DNA from 2 places in the Halovibrio sp. HP20-59 genome. Region 2 is predicted to be linked to the other one. Evidence: predicted binding sites of a transcription regulator. Region 2 holds the regulator's gene; the other holds the start of a gene.
What was found. Region 2 encodes FNR, which switches genes on or off when oxygen is low (the NO sensors DNR and NnrR bind a similar motif). Its sites were predicted from a motif close to TTGATNTANATCAA; they were not measured.
Positions count from the first base shown of each region.

Region 1: a site for FNR is predicted at 3,679-3,692, ahead of hemN (oxygen-independent coproporphyrinogen III oxidase). Genes of this name have one in related genera too.

Region 1 covers NZ_JAWJUW020000006.1:57,938-64,402, reverse strand. Annotated here, with positions in the region: gene RZA33_RS08860 (nitrate reductase subunit alpha) at 1-1,949, opposite strand, end outside; gene hemN (oxygen-independent coproporphyrinogen III oxidase) at 2,124-3,509, opposite strand; gene ubiU (ubiquinone anaerobic biosynthesis protein UbiU) at 3,751-4,746, shown strand; gene RZA33_RS08845 (U32 family peptidase) at 4,756-5,703, shown strand; gene RZA33_RS08840 (ribonucleoside triphosphate reductase) at 5,849-6,465, shown strand, end outside.
Region 2 covers NZ_JAWJUW020000001.1:131,895-138,359, reverse strand. Annotated here, with positions in the region: gene RZA33_RS00660 (heavy metal translocating P-type ATPase) at 1-1,516, shown strand, start outside; gene ccoS (cbb3-type cytochrome oxidase assembly protein CcoS) at 1,513-1,758, shown strand; gene RZA33_RS00650 (sulfite exporter TauE/SafE family protein) at 1,755-2,447, shown strand; gene hemN (oxygen-independent coproporphyrinogen III oxidase) at 2,527-3,960, shown strand; gene fnr (fumarate/nitrate reduction transcriptional regulator Fnr) at 4,045-4,791, shown strand; gene ttcA (tRNA 2-thiocytidine(32) synthetase TtcA) at 4,784-5,701, opposite strand; gene RZA33_RS00630 (DNA polymerase III subunit epsilon) at 5,826-6,464, opposite strand.

The DNA.
Region 1 (6,465 bases), on a different contig from region 2:
GCCTTGGCCAACGGCGAAAGAATTTCTTTAATCTCCAGCTTCTCGTAGCGCCACTGGGAGGAGTGACTATAGAAGAAGGAAGTAGAGTTCATATGACGCGGCGGACGCTGCCAGTCGAGGCCAAAGGCTAGCGGCGTCCAGCCAGTCTGCGGGCGCAGTTTTTCCTGACCAACATAGTGGGCCCAGCCGCCACCGCTCTGACCGATACAACCGCACATGACCAGCATGTTAATCAGGCCGCGGTAGTTCATATCCATGTGGTACCAGTGGTTCATACCGGCACCGACGATGATCATGCTACGGCCGTTGGTTTTATTGGCGTTGTCGGCAAATTCACGGGCAATGCGGGTGCACTGCTCTGCTGGGACACCGGTGATTTTCTCCTGCCACGCGGGGGTATAGGGACGAATCTGATCAAACGAGGTCGCGCCATCATCTTCGCCGTCGCCGACAAAGCCACGGTCGATACCGTAGTTGGCACACATCAGATCAAAAACGGTGACCGCCAGCATTTCGCTGCCATCGGCTCTCTTCAAACGTTTGGCGGGCAGGTTGTGGAACAGCAGGTCATCGGCGGCGCCAACACCGGCCCCTTTGACGTGTTCGAAGTGTTCATGTTCAATGCCACCGAAGTAGGGAAACGCTACGCGTGCGACGCTATCGTGGTGGTTGACCAAACTGAGTAATGGCTTGATTTCAGTGCCTGCGGCATCCAGCGACTCCAGGTTCCACTTGCCTACTTCGTCGCCAGTTTCACCCCAGCGGAAGCCGATCGATCCACGTGGCACCACCAGCTGGTCGCGGGTTTCGTCCCAGGCAACGGTTTTCCACTCGGGATTGTTTTCCTGGCCCAGGGCAGCATCAAAATCACTGGCACGCAGTTGGCGGCCAGGGGCGAAGCTGCCATCTTCACGCACTTCTAGTTCCACCAGGAACGGCATGTCGGTATAGCGCCGCACATAGTCAGTGAAGTAAGCACTCGGGTTATCGAGGTGGAACTCTTTGAGGATGACATGGCCCATGGCCATCGCCAGGGCGGCATCGGTGCCCTGCTTGGCGGACAGCCATTCGTCGGTCAGTTTGGAGACTTCGGCATAATCCGGAGTGATCGAAACCGTCTTGGTGCCCTTGTAACGTACTTCGGTAAAGAAGTGGGCATCCGGGGTACGCGTCTGGGGCACGTTGGAGCCCCAGGCGATAATGTAGCCGGCGTTGTACCAGTCAGCGGACTCGGGAACGTCGGTCTGCTCGCCCCAGGTCATCGGCGAGGCCGGCGGCAAGTCGCAGTACCAGTCGTAGAAGCTCATGCAGACGCCGCCAATCAGCGAGAGGTAGCGGCTACCCGCGGCGTAGCTGACCATGGACATGGCAGGAATCGGCGAGAAGCCGAGAATGCGGTCAGGACCGTACTGCTTGGCGGTGTAAACGTTAGAGGCAGCGACCAGCTCGTTGAGTTCGTCCCAGTTACCGCGAACAAAACCACCCATGCCGCGAGCACGCTTGTACTGTTTGGTCTTGGCGGGGTCTTCGACAATAGACGCCCAGGCGTCTACCGGGTCTGGGTTAGCCTTGAGCGCTTCGCGCCATAGCGCCAGCAGCGGCTTGCGCACTAATGGGTACTTCAGGCGATTGGCGCTGTACAGATACCAGGAATAGCTGGCACCGCGCGGGCAGCCACGCGGTTCATGGTTAGGCAGGTCGGGACGGGTACGCGGGTAGTCAGTCTGCTGGGTTTCCCAGGTAACTAAGCCGTTCTTAACGTAGATCTTCCAGCTACAGGAGCCGGTGCAGTTCACCCCATGGGTGCTGCGTACTACTTTGTCGTGCTGCCAGCGGGCACGATAACTATCTTCCCACTGGCGGGATTCGCTGCGTAGTTCGCCGTGTTCGTTGGCAAAAGGCTCGCGGGACTTGCGGAAGAAATTCAGCCGATCTATGAAGTGACTCATGGTCGATCTCCAGGCTCCTCGGAAATTTGCATACCCGTCAGTGCGGGTTCCATGGAGTGGATTCTGCGTGATCGACAAGCGAATTACTGCGTGATTACCTCCATATACACCCTGTCTACCCCCAAGGTGATAGAGCGGCGAACGTAAAGGAATAGACGGTTGGCGCTGTTGAAATCACACCGTGCGCGAATAACGGTTTTCTGTTGGTTTCAGGTAGGCGTCGAACGCCATGGCCAGGTTGCGGATCATCAATCTCCCTGAAGGCAGCACCTCGATGTCATGGTCGCGCAAAGCAACTAACCCGTCGTCAGCCATCTCTTCGAGGCTCGCCAAGGCACTCGCGAAGTAGCTGCGAAAATCGATATTGTGCCGGGCCTCGATAGCGGCAAATTCAAGTCGGCCGTGACACATCAGCGTATTGATGACATCGCGACGCAGGCGGTCGTCATCGCTAAGGCGATAGCCACGGAAGACCGGTAAACGCCCTTCATCCAAACGATGCTGATACTGGGCAGTTTCCTTGACGTTCTGGCTGTAGGTATCGCCCACCTTGCCAATCGAAGTAATGCCCAGCCCAATCATGTCGCAGTCGGCGTGGGTAGAGTAACCCTGGAAGTTGCGCTGCAGAGTGCCATTTTCACGGGCCAGGCTCAGCTCGTCATTCGGAAGGGCGAAGTGATCCATGCCGATGTAGACATACCCTGCGGCCGTCAGGCGGTTAATCGTAAGCTCCAGCAGCTCCAGCTTGCGCTCGGGTGGCGGCATGTCTTCGGGGCGAATTAGCCGCTGAGCTTTAAACAGTTCGGGCAGATGAGCGTAGCTATAAGCGGCAATGCGATCCGGTTGCAGGTCAATAATCTTGGTTAGCGTCGTATCGAAACTCGCCACCGTCTGCAGCGGTAAACCGTAGATCAGGTCAACGCTGACCGATTCAAACCCCGCCTCGCGGGCAGCCTTGACCAGGGATACCACCTGCTCTTCACTCTGGACGCGGTTGACCGCTTGCTGCACATCGTGATCGAAGTCCTGAACCCCGAAGCTCAACCGATTGAAGCCCAGCGTGTAGAGCTCGTACACCTGTTCGGGGGTCACGGTGCGGGGGTCTACCTCCAGCGAGAATTCACGCTCTTCAGGTGCGGCGAAGTGAAAGGCTTCGTCCAGCGCCGTCATCAGTTCGCTTAGCTGGGCGTTGCTTAAGTAGGTTGGGGTGCCACCGCCCAGGTGTAGTTGGGTCATTCGCCGGGAGGTATCGAATAGCGCCCCCTGAACACGTATCTCCTGTTTTAGCCACTGGAGGTATTCGGCGGCTCGCTCGGTATTATGAGTAATGATTTTGTTGCAGGCGCAGTAATAGCACAGGCTCTTGCAGAACGGGATATGCACATAGACCGAAAGCGGCTTGGGTGCTGCGGCCCGGTTACTGCGCTCGGCAGCGCTACGGTAGTCATCCTCGGCAAACGCCGCATGAAATTGGGGCGCGGTGGGATAAGAAGTGTACCGCGGGCCTGGGCGGTCATATTTCTCTACCAGGGGGCGATTGAAGAGCAGTTCATCTTGCATGATCGAAATAGGTCTCTGAAAAGGGGCTCTAAAAGAGGTCTCTGAAAAAGAACTCTGGAAGTGGGCACAGCAAGCATTGGTTAATATTCATACAATATACGTTTTAAAAACTGCCTGCATCCAGCTTGCCTACTCGGCAGCGTTATCCTCTTTTGAAAGCCACTCCGATATGACCTGTGTCAAAAGCCAATAAAAAATAGGTGACTAAAATGCTCGGACTTTCCCCGTAAGGAGTCTCGCTATGGAGCTTGTATGTCCCGCTGGTAACCTGCCCGCCTTAAAGCGCGCCGTCGATGAAGGTGCCGACGCTGTCTATTTCGGTTTCCAGAACATCACCAACGCACGGCAATTCGCCGGGCTAAACTTTACCGACAAACGTGCCCGGGAGGGGATCGATTACGTCCACCGACATGGCAAACGCGTTTTTTGCGCTATTAATACCTACCCCCAGCCCGATGGCTGGCAACACTGGACTCGGGCCGTGGATCAGGCCGCCGAACTGGGCGTGGATGCGCTGATTCTCGCCGATATGGGGCTGCTCGACTACGCTACTCGCCATCACCCCGAGATCTCGCGGCACCTTTCAGTGCAGGGTTCGGCGACTAGCCATGAAGCGCTACGCTTTTACCGCCAGCATTTCGGCATCAAGCGCGCCGTGCTGCCACGGGTGCTGTCAATCACTCAGGTACGCGACCTGGCCAAGCAAACACCGGTAGAGCTGGAAGTGTTCGCTTTCGGCAGTCTGTGCATCATGGCCGAAGGACGCTGCTATCTCTCCTCCTACCTGACCGGCGAATCGCCCAATACCCGGGGCGTCTGCTCGCCGGCAGCCCACGTGCGCTGGGAAGAGACTCCGCAAGGCTTAGAATCGCGCCTAAACAATGTGCTTATCGACCGCTACGCCGAAGGCGAGCGCGCTGGCTACCCCACCCTATGCAAGGGTCGCTTCGAGGTAGCGGGTGAGACTTACCACGCCATCGAAGAACCCACCAGCCTCAATACCCTGGAGCTATTGCCGGAGCTGCGCGACCTGGGCATCAGTGCGGTCAAAATTGAAGGTCGCCAGCGCAGCCCTGCCTATGTCTCGAAAGTAGCCAGTATTTGGCGTCAGGCGCTCAACCGCCTAGCGACTGAGCCTGAACGCTTTCATCCAGAAGCTGCCTGGATGTCCGGCCTTGCCGAGCTTTCCGAAGGCGCCATTACCACCTTGGGCGCCTATGAACGGCGCTGGAAATAGGAGCTAACAATGTCGAGCACCACACTGCCCCAACAACCGATCTCGTCCAGCGATCCTCTACAGCTTTCCCTCGGGCCGGTTCTTTTTTACTGGACGCGAGAGCGCTATGAGGCGTTCTACCGTGAAGCAGCCGACTGGCCGGTAGAGATTATCACCTTAGGCGAAACCGTCTGCTCCAGGCGTCGCGACATGAAATTGGACGACTGGGTAGGCATTGGGCGCGAGCTTGCCCAGGCGGGCAAGCAGGTTGTACTCGCCAGCCAGACACTGATCGAGTCTGAGGCCGACCTGCGTGACCTGCGCAAGCTCTGCGATAACGGTGACTTTATTGTCGAGGCCAATGATCAGAGTGCCCTGCAACGCCTCTCCAGTGCCGGACTGCCGTTCATCGCCGGTGCTGCGCTCAACCTTTACAACCCGGCGACACTGGGCGTTATGGCCCGTGCCGGCATGCGGCGTTGGCAAGCGCCGGTGGAAATGTCACAGCAAGACTTAGCCAAGCTTATTCACGATTGCCACCAGGCAGGCATTCCCCACCCATGCGAAGTATTCGCCTACGGGCATCTCCCCTTGGCCTGGTCGTCACGCTGTTTTACCGCCCGGCGTCACCAAACACCCAAAGACCGCTGCAAGTTCGTCTGCCAAAAATACCCCGAAGGCTTGGTGCTACGTTCACAAGAGTCCCGGGATGTTTTTACCCTGAACGGTATTCAAACCCTTTCCAGCGCCTGCCAGGATCTGCGCCATGAACTGACGGTCATGGCGGATATGGGGGTGGCAGTGGCGCGTCTCAGCCCAAGAGCGGAAGGCATGGCCGAGGTAGCCAACGCCTTCGATCAGGCCCGACACGGTAGGTTGCCTGCTCCCGACCCGTTGGCATTGGTGGAGGCCGACATCTGCGACGGTTACTGGTACGGCCGACCGGGTATGGATAATACCCGCACGATGATCGACTAAAGCAATAGCCTAAGCGCCACCACGCCTTACTATTTTTCTTCATCGCTTTTGATCTGGGTCATTCTTTGAAAATCCTGAACGCTTATCCTAAAACACAACATATAGTATTTATTTTAATAAATGTGTACATATATAGGTGAATTAGGTGAAAGACTCCACCAGTGTTCAGGTAGCAAAGCATCATATTGACGTCGCCTCAACGGTCAACGAGTACCTCCAACGCGCCGACTGGCGTGTTCATGCCAATGCCAACCAGGGCTACTCATTGGGTGGTTTGATACTCAATGTATCGGGCAAGTTGATCGCTAATTACTGGCTCGATGAAATTTATCCACACGCCGTGGGGGAAGCCCATCGAGAAGGTGATTTGCATATTCACGACCTGGATATGCTGTGCGGCTATTGCGCCGGCTGGTCGCTGCGTACTTTGCTGCATGAAGGATTCAATGGGGTGCCGGGGCGCGCCGAAAGCCATCCACCCCGCCACCTTTCCAGTGCCCTGGGGCAAATGGTCAACTTTCTCGGCACCCTGCAGAACGAGTGGGCCGGGGCACAAGCCTTCAGTTCTTTCGATACCTATCTGGCACCCTACGTGCGTAAGGATGGCCTTTCATACGCCCAGGTAAAGCAGGCGATACAGGAGTTTATTTACAATCTCAACGTGCCGTCGCGCTGGGGTAGTCAGACACCTTTCACCAACTTGACCTTCGACTGGGTCTGCCCCAACGACTTGCGCCAGCAGGTGCCGGTTATCGGCGGCGA
Region 2 (6,465 bases):
CATTCTGCCTGCCACCGAGCTAGCTCCCGGCGACCGAGTCTTGATCAAGCCCGGCCACGGTGTGCCTGCCGATGGTATCATTGAAGAAGGCGAATCAAGCCTGGACGAATCAATGCTGACCGGCGAGTACCTACCGGTCACCCGTCGGGTGGGTGACACGGTTACCGGCGGCAGCCAAAATATGGAAAACCCGCTGGTGGTTCGGGTGACCCACGCCGGGCGCAATGCCCGGGTAGCGGGTATAGTCGACCTTACCGACCGCGCCTTTGCAAGCCGCCCGCGGCTGGCCCAAATGGCAGCCCGCATGGCGCATTTATTCGTGCTTCGCCTGCTGATAGTAACAGCCTGCGTTACTATCGCCTGGTGGTTTATCGACCCCTCGCGAATGCTTTGGGTGTTGCTCTCCGTGCTGGTGGTGACCTGCCCCTGCGCCCTGGCGTTGGCAACGCCGGCAGCGTTAACCGCAGGCCATGGCCAGTTACGCAAGCGCGGCGTGTTGATTACCCGCGCCGACGCCATAGAGTCACTCTCCAATGTCACTCGGGTGATCTTTGATAAAACCGGCACCCTCACCCGCGGGGAAATGCAGCTTACTCAGACTAAACCGTTCGGTGAATTATCCGCTGAGCGCGCCCAGGCTATTGCCGCCGCCATGGAAGCCCACTCAGAGCACCCGATCGCCCGCGCCTTTCGACCATTTCGGGATGCTACACTGCAAGCCAAAGATATTCATAACCACACCGGCCAAGGCCTTGAAGGTACGTTAAACGGCGCCCGCTGGCGGCTGGGTAAGCCCAGGTTTGCAATAGATGGCGCAATGGATAGTGCAATAGATGGCGCAATGGATAGCGCCACTGACGAACCCATCGCGGCGCCCGCCAGAGGACAGTGGCTGCTGCTTAGCGAAGACGGCACGCCCCGCGCCTGGTTTGGCCTGCACGATGGTGTGCGCGATGATGCCGCCGCCACCATCACGGCGCTCCAGGCTAAGGGCTTAACCGTTGAACTGCTTTCTGGCGATACTGTTGACGCGGTAGAAAGCCTGGCCGATCAGCTCAACATCGCCACCTGGCATGCGGGCATCAGCCCGGAGGGCAAGCTGGCTCGGATGAAAGAGCTTCAAGCTGCGGGTGAAACCGTGGTGATGATTGGCGACGGCATCAACGACGTACCGGTGTTGGCGGGAGCCGATGTGGCCATTGCGATGAACGGTGCCACCGACCTGGCTCGCACCCGGGCCGACGCAGTACTGCTAAGCCCGCGCTTGATGCGGATTTTTGAAGCCATTGAGGTTTCCCGCGCCACCCGGCGTATCATGCGCCAAAATATGATCTGGTCGGTGTGCTATAACGTTTCGGCGCTGCCGCTGGCGGCGATGGGCTTGGTACCGCCTTGGCTAGCGGCTATTGGCATGTCGCTTAGCTCGCTGGTAGTGGTGGGCAATTCCCTACGGCTGTCACGCTGGCGCAGCCCGCCAACCCCATCGCTGAGTGCCCCACAACCGGTGACCGCATGACAATTCTCTATCTGCTTATTCCACTTTCACTGATTCTGCTCGGTCTTGCTGTTTGGGCGTTTTTCTGGGCGGTCAAAAACGATCAGTTCGACGACTTAGAAGGCCCGGCGCACCGCATTTTGTTCGACGAGGATGAAAACGACCTGAGTCCTGAGCAGCGCCGCCAGCGTCAGCAGGCACAGCCAAGACCTTCTGAAAAATCAGCGGCCGACACACCCGACGACCAAGAGCCTCGGCCATGAATCCAACGGGGCTTGATCTACCGCCACTAATGGCGGCGTTTGTGTTTGGCTTGATGGGCGGCGCCCATTGCATCGGCATGTGCGGTGGCATCATGAGCGCACTCACCTTTGCAGTGCCGCCCAGCATGCGTCATCCGGCGCGTATGGGCGGCCTGCTACTCAGCTATAACGCAGGTCGTATTATCAGCTATATGAGCGCAGGCGCGCTGGTGGCCCTGCTAGGCACACTGTTTTCGCTTTCCTCTACGGCACGCCTGCTGCTGCAGGTATTTGCCGCGCTGATGCTGATATTAATGGCGCTGTATATCGCCAACTGGTGGAAGGGACTGCTCAAGGTTGAAGCGGTGGGCCGCCGCCTATGGCGCTTTATCGAGCCCGTGGGTAGGCGCTTAATGCCGGTGGTGCATATCCCCCAAGCCTTCGCGCTGGGTGCACTATGGGGCTGGCTGCCCTGTGGGTTGGTCTACTCCATGCTGGCCTGGAGTTTGGCGATTGCCGACCCGCTGCAAGGCGCCCTGCTCATGGGCGCATTCGGTCTTGGCACTCTCCCTGCACTACTCGCTACAGGCCTCGCCGCGCGCCAGCTAAGCCATTTGATTCGTCACCCCGCAACGCGCAGCCTGGCCGCGGTGACGATTATCGCTTTTGCACTGTGGCAGTTGTGGGCGCTCACGGCGCACACCCTCTAATAGCATGACGTGGCTCAACGTTTGTACCGGTCGCTAGGATTAAGCTAGCGGTAGTCCCTAACGTTGGAGCGCCTTTCCCATGCCCGTTCATGCCCTTGCGGCTTCACCTCGTGCCGCTTCCGCTGCGGCAGCGCCCACGCAGCCGGAGTGGGATGAAGCCTTGCTGCGCCGCTACGATACCAGTGGCCCACGCTATACCTCTTACCCGACAGCGCTGTCGTTTCACGACCAATTTACGCCCAGCGACCTAACCCAGGCGATGGAACGCAGCAATGCCAGCCATCGCTCGCTATCGATTTATGTCCATGTGCCCTTCTGCCGCAAGATCTGCTTTTACTGTGCGTGTAATAAAATCGCTACCAAAAACACCGCCCTGGCCGAGCCCTATTTAACCCGGCTTGACCGGGAAATGGTGCTGACCGCCCGCCACTTGGATACATCACGACCGGTGGAGCAGCTGCATTGGGGCGGCGGTACACCCACCTTTCTCAGCTTAAACCAGATGGGCGACCTGATTGACCGTTTGGATGCGCGCTTTGGCCTTTCGTCCGCGGCTGATCGCGACTACGCGATTGAAATAGATCCCCGCGAAGCGGATGTGTTTACCCTCCGCCACCTTCAAGCGCTAGGCTTTAACCGCATTAGCCTGGGTGTGCAGGATTTAAACCCGCTGGTGCAGAAAGCGATTAACCGTATTCAGCCACGGGTGCTCACTGAAACGCTCATGGATGAGGCCCACCGCCTGGGCTTTCGCTCGCTCAACCTCGACCTCATTTATGGCCTGCCGTTTCAAACCGAAAAGAGCTTCGCGGATACACTGCGTCAAGTTATTGAGCTAAACCCGGCGCGCCTATCAGTGTTTAACTACGCCCATATGCCCGAGCGCTTTGCACCCCAGCGGCGCATCAATGTCGATGACTTGCCGGGTGGCGAAGAAAAGCTGGCGATTCTGCGCACCACCATCGAAATGCTCACCGCAGCAGGCTACGTGCATATCGGCATGGATCACTTTGCCCGCCCAGACGATAGCTTGGCGGTTGCCCAGCGCGAAGGCTCGCTACAGCGCAACTTCCAGGGCTATTCCAGCCACGCTCAGTGCGACTTGGTCGGGCTTGGCGTTTCGGCAATTTCACGCATTGATGACGTCTATGCCCAAAATCCTAGCGAGCTGGCCCGCTACGAAGCGGCGATGGATCAGGGCTGGCTAGCTACGGGACGTGGCGTAAGGTTGAGTAATGACGACCTTATCCGCCGAGACGTCATTGAGCGACTGATGTGCGATATGCGCATTGACCTGGCCGCCGTTGGTCAGCGCTGGGGCATTGATGCCCCGCGCTACTTTGCACCCGCGCTTGAACGCCTGGAGGTTGCCGAGCAGGATGGTTTACTGACCCGCAGCGGCGACCAACTTAACGCCACGCCCATGGGGCGGTTACTGATTCGCCATCTAGCCATGGCATTTGATACTCACCTACCTGGGCAAACAGGTCAGCGCTACTCAAAGATTGTTTAATCACCTTTGGGCAGGCATGCTAAAGCGGCTATAATAAGTAAGGTTTTTCTAATTGATAAGCGTGACCCACTCAAGGAGCAACGCATGTCGGAACCTATGAGCTATCGCCGCTCACTACTCCACGAAGCACGCTGCCAAACCTGCAGCTTGAGCTCACTTTGCCTGCCGCTTGCCCTTGAGCTGGAAGATATGGGGCAGTTCGATGCGATTATTCGTCGCCGAGCGCCGCTCAAAAAAGGCGAGCCGCTGTTTCGCCAAGGCGACACCTTTACCAGCGTTTACGCGGTACGTTCGGGCAGTTTGAAACAGATCACTGCCGAAGGTAACGGCAGCGAGCAGCTGACCAATTTCTATCTCCCCAGTGAGTTAGTCGGGTTAGATGGCATTGACGAAGAGCAGTACCCCGGCAGCGTAATCGCCCTGGAAACCACGACCATTTGCGAGATCCCCTTCGATCGCCTGGATTTACTCTCCGAGGAGCTGCCTGAGCTGCGCGGCCAGCTGTATCGCAGCATGAGTAAAGAGTTGCGCGATGACCGGCGCATGATGCGTCTGCTGTCGCGTAAAACCGCCGACCAGCGGCTGGCAAGCTTTCTAATTACCCTTTCGGATCGTTTTCGGCGCCGGGGCTACTCGCCTTATAGCTTTCGCCTTTCCATGCCCAGGGCCGATATCGGCAATTACCTGGGCTTAGCGGTGGAAACGGTCAGCCGTATATTAAGCCGCTTTCAGCAACAAAACGTGGTGGCAGTTTCGGGCCGTGAGGTCAATATCCTCGACATGCCACGTTTGCTTACCCTCGCCGAAGAGGAAGAACAAACGGCTAACTAACGTTAAAAGCCTGGATGCGCCCAGCCAAGAGTTCTGCCTGCCTGGCTTCCAACCCTGCAAAATCATACAGTTGACGGTCTGCGAGCTGCGAAGGTGCGATATTGGTGACGGCTTTAAACATACTTTCCAAGCGGCCAGGAAACTTTTTATCCCACTCAGCAAGCATCTCTTTGACCACTTGGCGCTGCATATTGGGCTGGGAGCCGCATAGATTGCAGGGAATGATCGGAAATTCCATTAGCCGCGAAAATTCGGCGATATCTGCCTCTTTGCAGTAGGCCAGCGGCCGAATAACGATGTTCTTACCATCATCTGATAGCAGTTTTGGCGGCATCGCTTTCAAGTTGCCGCCGAAAAACATATTCAGAAACAGCGTTTCCAAAATATCTTCACGGTGATGACCCAAGGCAATTTTGTTGGCGCCAATCTCTTCGGCAAAGCCGTAAAGCGAGCCGCGTCTTAGCCGTGAACAGAGCGCGCAGGTGGTTTTGCCTTCCGGCGTTTTCTCTTTCACTACCGAGTAGGTATCGCGCTCGACAATATGGTACTCCACGCCCTGCTTATCCAGATATTTTGGTAGCACGTGTTCAGGAAAACCCGGCTGCTTTTGGTCTAAATTGACCGCCACCAAGGAGAAGTTGACCGGCGCGTTGCGCTGCAAATTGCGCAGAATCTCCAGCATGGTATAGCTATCCTTGCCGCCGGAAAGACACACCATCACACGATCACCTTCATTGATCATTTGGTAATCAATAATCGCATTGCCCACTTCTCGACGCAGGCGCTTTTGCAGCTTGTTAAATTCGCGCTTTTGTTTGGCTGCCAGCGCTGACTGATCGTGCTCAGCGTCCGTGGGGGCGGATAACGTCGTTTCAAAATCAGCGGGGGCAAAATGATCAAGCGATTGCATGGTATAGGCACTGCCGAGGAGATGGTGAGATGAGAAACGCTAGAGAGCAAAATTAAAGCATCATTCTAACAACACTCACCGCTTGAACCAACGATGGCTTGCCCCTCCCTAACCTATGCGCCTCTTACTCATCCCTAGGCAGTTCCGCCATAAGGCGCTGTAAACGCATATACAACAGTGCGCTTGAGGTTGCCTCACCGAGTACACTCTGACCTCCCATGGCGGGTACTTGCCAGCACGCCAGTGCCTGGGCAAAGCTACTGGGTGCCTCCAACAACGGGCGCAGGCGGCGCAGCTGGCGCTGGTGCAGCTTCGCCACATCGACCTGGGCATTAGGCAGTGCGAAGTTCAAGCGACGACGAAGGAGTGTATTGAGCCCCCCAATTCGCTTTGCTAATTGCCACCCCACAATTGGTCGATTGCCGATAAATTCCACTAGTGCGCTTAAGCTATTACTGTTTGAGTCGGTTATTTCACCCACTTTGTACAGCAACTGATGACGTCGTAGTAAAGCGCTGTCCGGCTGCTCGACGGTGCCTAGCGTCGCCTCAAAGGCACGGCTGGTATGCACCTGCTGTTGACTCAGCACGACCGCCGCAACACTGATCACTGACGATGACGGCATGGACGTTTCATAACAGGCCAGCGCGACAAGCTCATCGCCCATATAGGGCTGAAATAGCCACGCATAGGGCGAATGAGCACAGCGGCGCCGATCGCTTTCACGGCGCATGGTACGTAGAGGCCCGCTAAAGAGCGCCACG